2 linked regions of the Streptomyces liliifuscus genome follow. The protein of the gene in region 1 interacts with the protein of each later gene in a pairwise test. Links are inferred from orthologs where the notes say so. Each region holds a gene or a part of one and is shown on either strand. Other genes may lie near its edges.

Region 1 (3,048 bases):
CACGTACACGCTGTCGCCCTTGTACAGCACGCCCCACAGCGTGCGAGCGTCGGCGATCCGCATGTTCACGCACCCCATCGAGCCGGGCGGGTTGTAGACGCTGCCGTAGATGCCGTGGAAGGCCTGCCCGCCGCTGAAGAACTGGCTGTACGGCATGGGGGTGTTGTAGAGCGTCGACCAGTGGTTCTTGTGCTTCCAGTAGACGCGGTGCCAGCCGGACCTGGTCCGGTACCCGGCCTTTCCGCTGCGGATCGGCACCGGCCCGAACAGCACCTTCGTGCCCTTCTGCACCCAGGTCAGCTGCCGGGTGAGATCGACACAGGCGACCCGGTAGGCCCGTACGGGGCATTTCCCGGCGGCGTTCGGGTTCTTCGCGGCCGACAGGAGCTGCATCTTCGCCCAGGTCACGGGCCCGGCGAAGCCACTGTCGGGCCGGATCCCGTATCTGATCTGAAAGGCCCGGATGACCCGGCAGTCGCTCGCGGACTGCCTGCCGTCCACCCTGAGCCGCAGCCACCGCTCGACCTGCCGCTGGTACGGCCCGGTCTGCTTGCTGCACGCCACGACCCCGGACTGCCGCTCCACGGCGTCACTCAGCGGTACGTACTCGATCAGCTCGTCGCTCTCCGCGGCGGCGTCGGGCGGCTCGGCGGCGTCCTCGTCGGCGCTCGGCGTGTAGACCTTCGGGGTCAGCGCCTGGTCGGGGGTGTCCAACTGCCACGGCTGGGACGGCCCCGGGGGCACCCCCGGCACCAGCTCGCTCAGCGGCGCGGGGACCCCGGAGGCGCCGGGTGCGGGCGGAGGCTCCGCGACGGCCCCCGGCACGGACAGCGCCGTGATGACGGCGACCAACACGGCAACGGTTCTCTGACGGACCATGCCCCCAGCGAAACCGTTGGGACGGCGTACGGGGTTCAGCCGCGCGGAAGGGTCGCCCGTTGTGCGCACGCGGAAGGGGTACGCGATGGAGTGGGACACGTCCCTGGCGAGGCGCGACGGTAACGCGGGAGCGGTCAGCCCTCCATGACGTCCCGCCAGGCCTCCCGCACCGCGTCGGCCACGTCGTACGCCCCCACGGGCGCCCCGTCCGCCGCGAACCGTCCGGCCAGCCCGTGGAGATACGCCCCCACGCTGCCCGCGTCCCGCGTCCCGAGCCCGGCGGCGAGCAGCGACCCGGTCAGCCCCGACAGCACGTCCCCGCTCCCGGCGGTGGCGAGCCAGGCGGTGCCGGTGGAATTCACGCGCACCGCCCCGCCACCGGGCTCGGCCACGAGGGTGGTGGACCCCTTGAGCAGCACGGTCGCCCCGTACGCCGCCGCGAGTTCCCGTACGGAGGTCAGCCGGGCACCCTCGACCTCGTTCCGCGAGACGCCGAGCAGCGCGGCGGCCTCACCGGCGTGCGGCGTCAGCAGCGTGGGCGCGGTCCGGGCCCGTACGACGTCCCGGTCCGCGAGCCGCAGCCCGTCGGCGTCCACGAGGACCGGGACGTCCGACTTCAGCACGGCCGCCACGGAATCGGCGTCGTCGCCGGCCCCGGGTCCGACCACCCAGGCCTGCACCCGGCCGGCCCTCTCGGGCGAACCGTCCGACACCAGCGTCTCCGGGAACCGCGCGATCACCGCGTCCCCGGCGGGCCCGACGTACCGCACGGCCCCGGCCCCGCCCCGCAGGGCCCCGGCGACGGCCAGCACGGCCGCACCGGGATACCGGGCGGACCCGGCGGCGATCCCCACGACCCCGCGCCGGTACTTGTCGCTCTCGGCCCCCGGCACGGGCAGCAGTGCGGCCACGTCGGCGTGCTGCAACGCCTCGATGTCCGCCTCGTCGGGCAACGAGAGCCCGATGTCGACGAGCCGCACGGACCCGGCGTACTCCTTCGCGGGATCGACGAGCAGCCCCGGCTTGTGCGTCCCGAAGGTCACGGTCAGATCGGCCCGCACGGCGGCGCCCCGCACCTCCCCGCTGTCGGCCTCGACGCCGCTGGGCAGGTCGACGGCCACGACGGCGGCGCGGGAGTCGCGGGCCAGGTCCGCGAGGGGTGCGGCGTCGGGCCGCAGGCCGCCTTTCCCACCAATGCCGACGATGCCGTCGACGACGAGGTCGGCGCGACGGATCGACTCCGCCGCGGCGTCCGCGTCCGCCCCTCGCACGATCGTGCCGCCCGCCCGTCGTAGGGCGTCGAGTCCGCCGGTGTGGGTGCGGTCGGGTGCGAGCAGTACGGCCGTGACGCCCGCGCCGCGTCTGCGCAGGCGGGCGCCGGCGTAGAGGGCGTCGCCTCCGTTGTCGCCACTCCCCACCAGCAGCACGATCCGGCTTCCGTAGACGCGCCCCAGCAACTCGGCGCAGGCCGCGGCCAGGCCGGCCGCCGCCCGCTGCATCAGGGCCCCCTCCGGAAGCCGCCCCATCAACTCCCGTTCAGCCGCCCTGACCGTCTCCACGCTGTACGCAGTACGCATGGCCCCGAGTTTCCCGCATTCCGCCACTGCGCGCCGAGCCGGTACGTCGGCTGCGGGTGCGTGGGGGCTGGTCGCGCAGTTCCCCGCGCCCCTGACGGACGAGCCGCAGCCCCACCCACCCAGGGGCGCGGGGAACTGCGCAGTCTTTTAGGGGCGCGGGGAACTGCGCGATCAGCCCCCACCCGCCCGCAGGCGGCGACGAAACCACCCCTACCCCTCCGCCACCACCACCGCAGAAGCCACCCCCGCGTCATGGCTCAACGAAACGTGCCACGACCGAACCCCCAGTTCAGCCGCCCGCGCAGCAACGGTCCCCGTAACCCGCAGCCGGGGCTGCCCGCTGTCCTCGACGTAGACCTCGGCATCGGTCCAGCGCAGGCCCCCCGGCGCGCCCAGCGCCTTGGCCAGCGCCTCCTTCGCAGCGAAGCGGGCGGCAAGGGAGGCGACACCCCGTCGCTCCCCGCTGCTCAGCAGCAACTCGCTCTCCACAAACAGCCGTTCGGCCATCCCAGGCGTCCGCTGCAGCGACGCCGCGAACCGGTCGATCTCAGCTACGTCGATTCCGACCCCGATGATGCTCATCAGGGCACTC
Region 2 (7,645 bases), 1.4 Mb from region 1 along the record:
GCGACCAGCCCCCACCGGCCCGCAGATCCCCACCGCACGCACCCCACGCACCCCGCACAAGCCCACCCGCAAAACCCGCGGGGCGCCACGTACAGTTCGGGTCATGACCGATCCGAACGCCGCGTCGCGCCCCGTTCAAGCCGTCGTCCTGGCCGGCGGCCAGGGCTCCCGGCTGCGTCCCTACACCGACGACCGTCCCAAGCCGATGGTCGAGATTCCCGGCACCGGGACCCCGATCATCGGCCACCAGCTGGCCTGGCTCGCCGAGGAGGGCGTCACCGACGTCGTCGTCTCGTGCGGCCATCTCGCCGAGGTGCTCCAGCAGTGGCTCGACTCGGCCGAGCTGCCCGTCTCCGTGACCACCGTGGTCGAGACGGAGCCCCTGGGCCGCGGCGGCGGCCTCAAGTTCGCCGCCAAGCACCTGCCCCACCCGGACCGCCCCTGGTACGCGACGAACGGCGACATCTGGACCCGTTTCTCGCTCCGTGAGATGGCGGACTTCCACACCGAGCGCGACGCGGTGGCCACCCTCGCGCTGGCCCGCCCCCGCATCCCGTGGGGCGCCGTCGAGACCGACGACTTCGGCCACATCACGGACTTCATCGAGTCCCCGCCGACCGCGTACGGCATCAACGCGGGTGTGTACGTCTTCTCCCCCGAGTTCGCCGCCCTGCTGCCCGACCTCGGCGACCACGAGCGTTCCACGTTCCCCCGCCTGGCCCGTGAGCGCCGTCTGGCCGGCTATCCGATCCCGCAGGGCGCCTACTGGCGCGCCATCGACACCGCGAAGGACCTCACCGAGGCCGCCAAGGAGCTGGCGGCACTGGGACGTTGAGGCACTTGTCCCGGTCCACGACCGTGGCATGTACGACGATGGGGCCCGGCACCTGAGAGGTGCGGGCCCCATCGTCGTACGGTCTGCGCCGCCGTACCGGCTGTACGGTCCTGGGCCGCCGTACCGGCTTGGCCGTGCCGCCCTGTCGGCGGGCGGTGTCAGCCCAGCAGGCCGCCCACGAGCCCGGAGCCACCGCCGGAGCCGGAGCCGCCACCGCTGCCGCCGCCCGTGCTCCCGCCGGAGCCGGAGCCGCCGCCACTGCCGGAGCCGCCGCCCGAGCCCGTACCGCCGGTGGTACCGCCCGAGGAGGACGGACCGGCGCTGGTGCTGGGGGCCTGCGGCGGGGCCGACTGCTGGGGCGGGGCCTGACCGGAGCCCTGCGTCTGGCTGGGCTGCCCGGCACCGGCGCCCGCGGTCTCGCGGGCCGCGCCCGGGGTGGTCGCGGCACCCGAGGGGCTCGCGGAAGTGGCTCCCTGGGTGGGCGAGTTGGCCGCCGAGGGGCTCTCCTTGTCCCGGCGCTGGCCGGGCTCCTCCGGGAGCGGGGAACCGGGCAGTTCGTTGCGCGGGGCCTCGCCGGGGCCGGGGACGACCACGCGGTCGGCGTCACGGACGGCGCCGCCGAGCAACGAGCCGATGAGCAGGGTGAGTCCGACGACGATGGTCGTGACGAGCGCGCCCCGGCGCAGTACGCGGCTGCGCAGCTCCCAGATGTCGGCGCGCGGCCCGAGCGTGCGCCAGGCCTCGCCCGCGAGGCGGCCGTCGATGGAGTAGACGGGGGCGCCCGCGATGATCAGCGGGGACCAGGCGGCGAGGTAGATGATGTCCGGCGCGTCGTAGGCGGGGACGGACTTCCAGCTGACGGTGAGGAGCAGCGCCGCCGAGAGCAGCGCGCCGACGACCGCGGCGACCCGCTGCCACAGGCCCAGCACGGTGAGGACGCCGACGATGACCTGGAAGAAGGCGATGAGGAGTCCGGCGCCGACGGGGTGTTCGAGGGCGAACTGGCGCAGTGGCTCGGCGAGTTCCCAGGGGTGCAGGGAGTTGAGCCACTTGACCATGGAGCCGCGTTTGCCGCCGTCGAAGTAGACGGGGTCGCAGAGCTTGCCCATGCCGGCGTAGATGGAGATGAAGCCGAGGAAGACGCGCAGCGGGAGCAGGACGACGCCGAGGTTCATCCGGCGGCCGGGGTAGTACCCGTGCCGGACGGGGGCGGCGCCGTGCCGCTTGAGCGCGCCGTCGTCCTCGTCCCGGTACTCGTCGGCGTCGTAGGAGTCGTCCTCGAACTCGCCCTCCGCGTACGGGCGTTCGTCGATCTCCTCGTACGCGCTGCCCGCGCTGCGCATCTGGGGCAGGAGGCGGGTCTCGGGGCCGCGGACGGTCGGTGTCTCGACGGTGGCGTCGACGTCGAACCCGGGGGGTCCGCCCTCGCCGACGCGCGGGATGACCTGGGTCGCACCGCCGTCACCGGCGGGCGCCTCGGCGCCGTGCCGCAGACTCGTGCTCCGCACCGCCTGCAACAGCCGGGTGGCGCCGGTGTCGTCGGGGGCGGACTTCCCGCTCCAGACGACGGGCGCGCGGCGGCGGGTGCCTGCGGTGGTTCCGACGACGGGGATGCGCGCGGTGTCCTCGCCCGAGCTCAAGTGCCGCGCGGCGCGCGGGGACTGGGCCCGCGGGGCGGCGTTCAGCTGCACGCGGAAGCTCGCATGATTGACGATGACCTGCGCCGGATCGCTCGGCACCTTCACCATGCTCAGCGCGGGAGCGTCGTCGAATCCCAACGAGCGGTCCCCCGTGGGTGTGCGGGGTGTTCTGGTGTCCACACTCATCTAACCGAGTGACGTGTGTTTAGGACACTGCTTTGACCGGCCCGATCTGTCCGGACCCCGTCAAGATCAAACAGCCGCGCCCCGGACCGCGTTCAAGGGCGCGGAACCGGGCCCCGTAAGGGGCGCGGGGAACTGCGCGACCAGCCCCCGCGCACCCGCGGATCACCACGACCCGGCGTCAGCCGAGCCCGTACTAGGCCCGCTTCCGCGAAGCCTCGTACAGCACAACTCCCGCAGCCACACCCGCGTTCAGAGACTCCGTGCCACCCGGCATGGGAATCCGCACCCGGAAGTCACAGGTCTCACCGACGAGTCGGGAGAGCCCTTTGCCCTCGCTGCCGACGACGATGACGACGGGCCCTCCGAGGGCCTCAAGGTCACCGACCTCGGCTTCCCCGTCCGCGGCGAGCCCGACCACGACGAGGCCGGCCTTCTTGTAGGACTCGAGGGCCCGCGTCAGGTTGGACGCACGGGCGACCGGCGTACGGGCGGCCGCACCCGCGGACGTCTTCCACGCACCGGCGGTCATGCCGGCCGCACGGCGCTCGGGCACGACGACCCCGTGGCCGCCGAACGCGGAGACGGACCGCACGACGGCACCGAGGTTGCGCGGGTCGGTCACACCGTCGAGCGCGACGATCAGCGGGTCCTTGCCCTCGTCGTACGCGGCGGCCGCGAGGTCCTCCGGGTGCGCGTACTCGTACGGCGGGACCTGGAGGACGAGCCCCTGGTGGTTGAGGCCGTTGGTCATGCGGTCGAGCTCGGGGCGGGGGGCTTCCATGAGGTGGATGCCGCCGCGGTCCGCGGCGAGCTGGAGAGCCTCGCGCACCCGCTCGTCGTTGTCGATGAACTGCTGGACGTAGAGCATCGACGCCGGGACGCCCTCGCGCAGCGCCTCGACGACGGAGTTGCGCCCGACGACCATCTCGGACGTGCCCTTGCCGCCCCGGCCGCCGCGCGGCGACGGGCGGCGCACGGTCTGCTTCGCGTTGGCCTTGGCGACGGCGCCGGCGATGCGGTTCTTCTTGTGTCCCTTGCGCGCTTCGGCGGGCGGGGTCGGACCCTTGCCTTCCAGGCCCCGGCGTCGCTGGCCGCCACTGCCGACCTGCGCGCCCTTCTTGCCGGACATGCGGCGGTTGTTAGCGGCCATGACCTACCTGTCTGTGTGAAGGCGTACACGCGTACGCCTGTGGTGTACGTGTCTGTGAAATGTCGTGCGTCTACGAGTGTGCCGCCCGGAGACCCGAGCGGCACAATCGATCAAGGAAACGGTCAGCGCGGGCCGAGTGTCCAGCGCGGCCCCTGGGGGCCGTCCTCGATCACGAGCCCGGACTGGTTGAGCTGGTCACGGATGGCGTCGGCGGTGGCCCAGTCCTTACGCGTACGGGCGGACTCGCGCTGCTGCAGCACCAGCCGTACGAGCGTGTCGACGACCCCGTGCAGGTCCTCGCCGCGGTCGCTCTCGCCCGCCCAGTGCGGGTCGAGCGGGTCGAGACCGAGGATGCCGAGCATGGCGCGGACCTCGGCCAGCCGTGCGACCGCCGCTTCCTTGTCGTCGGCGGCCAGCGCGCTGTTGCCCTGGCGGACCGTGGTGTGCACGACGGCGAGGGCCCCCGGGACGCCCAGGTCGTCGTCCATCGCCTCGGCGAAGGCCGGCGGGACCTCGGCCGCGGGCTCGACGGCTCCGGCCTTCTCCATCACCCGCTGCACGAAGCCCTCGATCCGCGCGAACGCGGACTCGGCCTCGCGCAGTGCTTCCTCGCTGTACTCGATGGTGGAGCGGTAGTGCGGGGTGCCGAGGTAGTAGCGCAGCACGATGGGCCGCCACGCCTTGACCATCTCGCTGACGAGTACGGAGTTGCCGAGCGACTTGGACATCTTCTCGCCGCTCATGGTGACCCACGAGTTGTGCACCCAGTAGTGCGCGAACTCGTCGCCGAAGCCCCTGGCCTGGGCGATCTCGTTCTCGTGGTGCGGGAAGATCAGGTCGATGCCGCCGCCGTGGATGTCGAAGACGCGGCCCAGGTACTTGTGGGCCATGGCGCTGCACTCCAGGTGCCAGCCGGGCCGCCCACGGCCCCAGGGCGTCTCCCAGCTCGGCTCGCCGGGCTTGACGGCCTTCCACATCGCGAAGTCCCGCGGGTCCCGCTTGCCGGTCTCGCCGTCCTCGGCGGGCTGGCGCAGCTCGTCCAGGTCCTGGTTGGACAGGGACAGATAGCCGGGCAGGGAGCGCACGTCGAAGTAGACGTTCCCCTCGGCCTCGTACGCGTGCCCGCGCTCGATGAGCGTGCGCATCATCTCGACCATCTCGGTGATGTGGCCGGTCGCGCGCGGCTCGTACGTCGGCGGGAGGCAGCCCAGTGCGGTGTAGCCGTCGTTGAACGCGCGCTCGTTCTCGTAACCGATCGACCACCACGGCCTGTTCTGCTCGGCGGCCTTCCTGATGATCTTGTCGTCGATGTCGGTGACGTTCCGGATGAACGTCACCTCGTAGCCGCGGTGCTCGAACCAGCGGCGCATGATGTCGAAGTTGAGGCCGGACCTGATGTGCCCGATGTGCGGGGCCGCCTGCACGGTGGCGCCACAGAGGTAGATCGAGACACAACCCGGCGTGATCGGGGTGAAGTCACGGATCTGCCGGGCGCTGGTGTCGTACAGGCGAATAGTCACCCCTCCAGGGTAGTGGGCGACGACGTATGCCCCGAGACCCTTCCGACACATGACTCACGATTCGTGACATCCACTACGAGGCCGACCCGCCCGGTCTTTTCTCGCCCCCGCCGCCCCTACCCATTCCCGTCACTTACTCAGGGGCTCCGCCCCCGAACCCCCGCTCCTCAAACGCCGGAGGGGCTGACTATTAGCCCGTCCGGCGTTTGAGGACGAGGCCGTTCAGGCCGATGGCGGGGGTCTGGGGGCGCAGCCCCCAGGGATGGGACGGGTAGGGGCGGCGGGGGCGAGAAAAAGCCCTCAGCCCACCCGGGCCACCAACGCCGTGGCCACCGCCATCAGCCCCTCGTCCCGCCCGGGGAAGCCGAGGCCGTCCGTGGTCGCGCCGGACACCGACACCGGCGCCCCCACAGCCGCGGAAAGAACCTTCTGCGCCTCGTCCCGCCGCTTGCCGATCTTGGGACGAGGCCCCACGACCTGAACGGCCACGTTGCCGATGGTGAACCCCCCGGCACGAACGATCCGCGCCGCCTCCGTCAACAGCACAACCCCCGACGCCCCGGCCCACTCGGCCCGCCCGGTACCGAAGTGCTGCCCCAGATCCCCCATCCCCGCCGCGGAGAAGAGCGCGTTGCAGGCGGCATGCGCGACGACATCCGCGTCGGAGTGCCCGGCCAGCCCGGGCCCCTCCCCCTCCCACTTCAACCCCGCACACCACAGCTCACGCCCGTCCTCGAAGGCGTGAATGTCGGTACCGATACCGACCTGCGGCAGCACAGGCCCTCCGGAAGCCCCCGAACCCTCAGCCCCTTCAGACCTTTCAGAACCCATCGTTCAACCTCCGCCGCGCCAGAACGGCCTCCGCCAGCACCAGATCCAGGGGACGCGTCACCTTGAACGCCTCCTCGTGCCCGGGCACCACGACCACCCGAAGCCCAAGCTGCTCGACCATGCTCGCGTCGTCCGTGACGTTCTCCGTGACGGTCTCGTGCGCGCGCACGAGCGTGTCGCGGTCGAACCCCTGCGGAGTCTGCACGGCGCGCAGCAGCGCCCGCTCCGGCGTGGCGACGACAGGCTCGGGCTCCCCGGCCACGACCGCGGGCTCGACCTGCTTGACGGTGTCCGCGAGCGGCAGCGCGGGCACGACGGCGGGAGCGCCCTCCCGTACGGCCTCGATGACGGCGTCGACCGTGTCGACGGGCACCAGCGGACGGGCCGCGTCGTGCACGAGCACGATGTCGATCCCGGGCGGCAGCGCGTCGAGCCCTATCCGTACGGACTCCTGCCGGCTGTCTCCCCCGGGCACGACGAGGAACTCGGTCCGCTCGGGCAGGGCGTGTGCGTCGAGAAGTGTCTTCACCTCGGCGGCCCCGTCGGGCGGAGCCACGACGACGACGAGGGAGACGGCACGGGACGCGGCCATGGCGCGTACCGCGTGGATGAGCATGGGGGTGCCATTCAGCGCGCGTAGCGCTTTGGGAGCGCCCGGACCAAGGCGTACGCCCCGGCCGGCGGCCGGAATCACGGCCGCCGTACGGGCCCCGGACGGCGAAGGGCGCGAATCGTCAGACATCGGTTCCTGTCAGGTTTGTATGCTCGGCCGACGTGGGTATGGCCTGGGCGTGGTACCCCCGACCGAAGGTTGGGGGAGTGCCGGGCGCGACGCCTTGACCGGACCCTTCCGTGACATCCGGTCGAGCCGCTGCCCGGGCCCGGCACACCAAGTATCGGGGCCGTGAATGTTCGCCGAGAAATCATCGGCAATGAATGTTCTGGGGCACCGAGAGCAAGGTATCCGGGTACGAACATGCCGCAGCGCCCGGCGACAATGGATACGTCATCGGGCACCGCGGCATTTCATTGCGCCGAACCGCTCGTTTCGCCTCTGGTCAGAAAGCGATCAGAGCGCAGACGGGCGTCAGGACGCGAGGACCTCGTCGAGCAGTGCCTCGGCCTTGTCCTCGTTCGTGTTCTCCGCGAGGGCGAGCTCGCTCACCAGGATCTGGCGGGCCTTGGCGAGCATGCGCTTCTCGCCGGCGGAGAGTCCACGCTCGCGCTCACGACGCCACAGGTCACGGACGACTTCCGCGACCTTGATGACATCACCGGAGGCGAGCTTCTCGAGATTTGCCTTGTAACGACGCGACCAGTTCGTGGGCTCCTCGGCATACGGCGCGCGCAGTACCTCGAAGACCCGGTCCAGCCCGTCCTGACCGACCACATCACGTACGCCGACGAACTCCGCATTGTCCGCTGGCACACGCACCGTCAGGTCGCCCTGGGCGACCTTCAGCACCAAGTAGGTCTTGTCCAC

Evidence for each region. Proteins that work in one complex are often made in the same cells at the same time.
Region 2: the proteins of JEQ17_RS28120 (region 1) and rlmB interact in binary tests that used the Escherichia coli proteins (3 or more experiments, as listed by UniProt). The link is inferred for Streptomyces liliifuscus from one-to-one orthologs.

Annotation. Positions count from the first base shown.
Region 1 is NZ_CP066831.1:6,498,717-6,501,764, reverse strand. The notes cover bases 236-3,048. They hold JEQ17_RS28120 (NAD(P)H-hydrate dehydratase), read right to left. Parts: upstream 2,457-3,048; coding sequence 1,014-2,456; downstream 236-1,013. Other genes in these bases: JEQ17_RS28110 (hypothetical protein), read right to left, coding at 3,048-3,048; JEQ17_RS28115 (holo-ACP synthase), read right to left, coding at 2,667-3,038; JEQ17_RS28125 (L,D-transpeptidase), read right to left, coding at 236-879. Outside these bases: more of JEQ17_RS28125, read right to left, coding at 1-235. UniProt on the Escherichia coli protein: Bifunctional enzyme that catalyzes the epimerization of the S- and R-forms of NAD(P)HX and the dehydration of the S-form of NAD(P)HX at the expense of ADP, which is converted to AMP.
Region 2 is NZ_CP066831.1:5,047,699-5,055,343, forward strand. Bases 1,834-4,664 are described here. They hold rlmB (23S rRNA (guanosine(2251)-2'-O)-methyltransferase RlmB), read right to left. Parts: upstream 3,812-4,664; coding sequence 2,855-3,811; downstream 1,834-2,854. Other genes in these bases: JEQ17_RS21340 (DoxX family protein), read right to left, coding at 1,834-2,661; cysS (cysteine--tRNA ligase), read right to left, coding at 3,934-4,664. Outside these bases: JEQ17_RS21335 (nucleotidyltransferase family protein), read left to right, coding at 104-835; more of JEQ17_RS21340, read right to left, coding at 994-1,833; more of cysS, read right to left, coding at 4,665-5,331; ispF (2-C-methyl-D-erythritol 2,4-cyclodiphosphate synthase), read right to left, coding at 5,632-6,162; ispD (2-C-methyl-D-erythritol 4-phosphate cytidylyltransferase), read right to left, coding at 6,152-6,904; JEQ17_RS21365 (CarD family transcriptional regulator), read right to left, coding at 7,250-7,645. UniProt on the Escherichia coli protein: Specifically methylates the ribose of guanosine 2251 in 23S rRNA.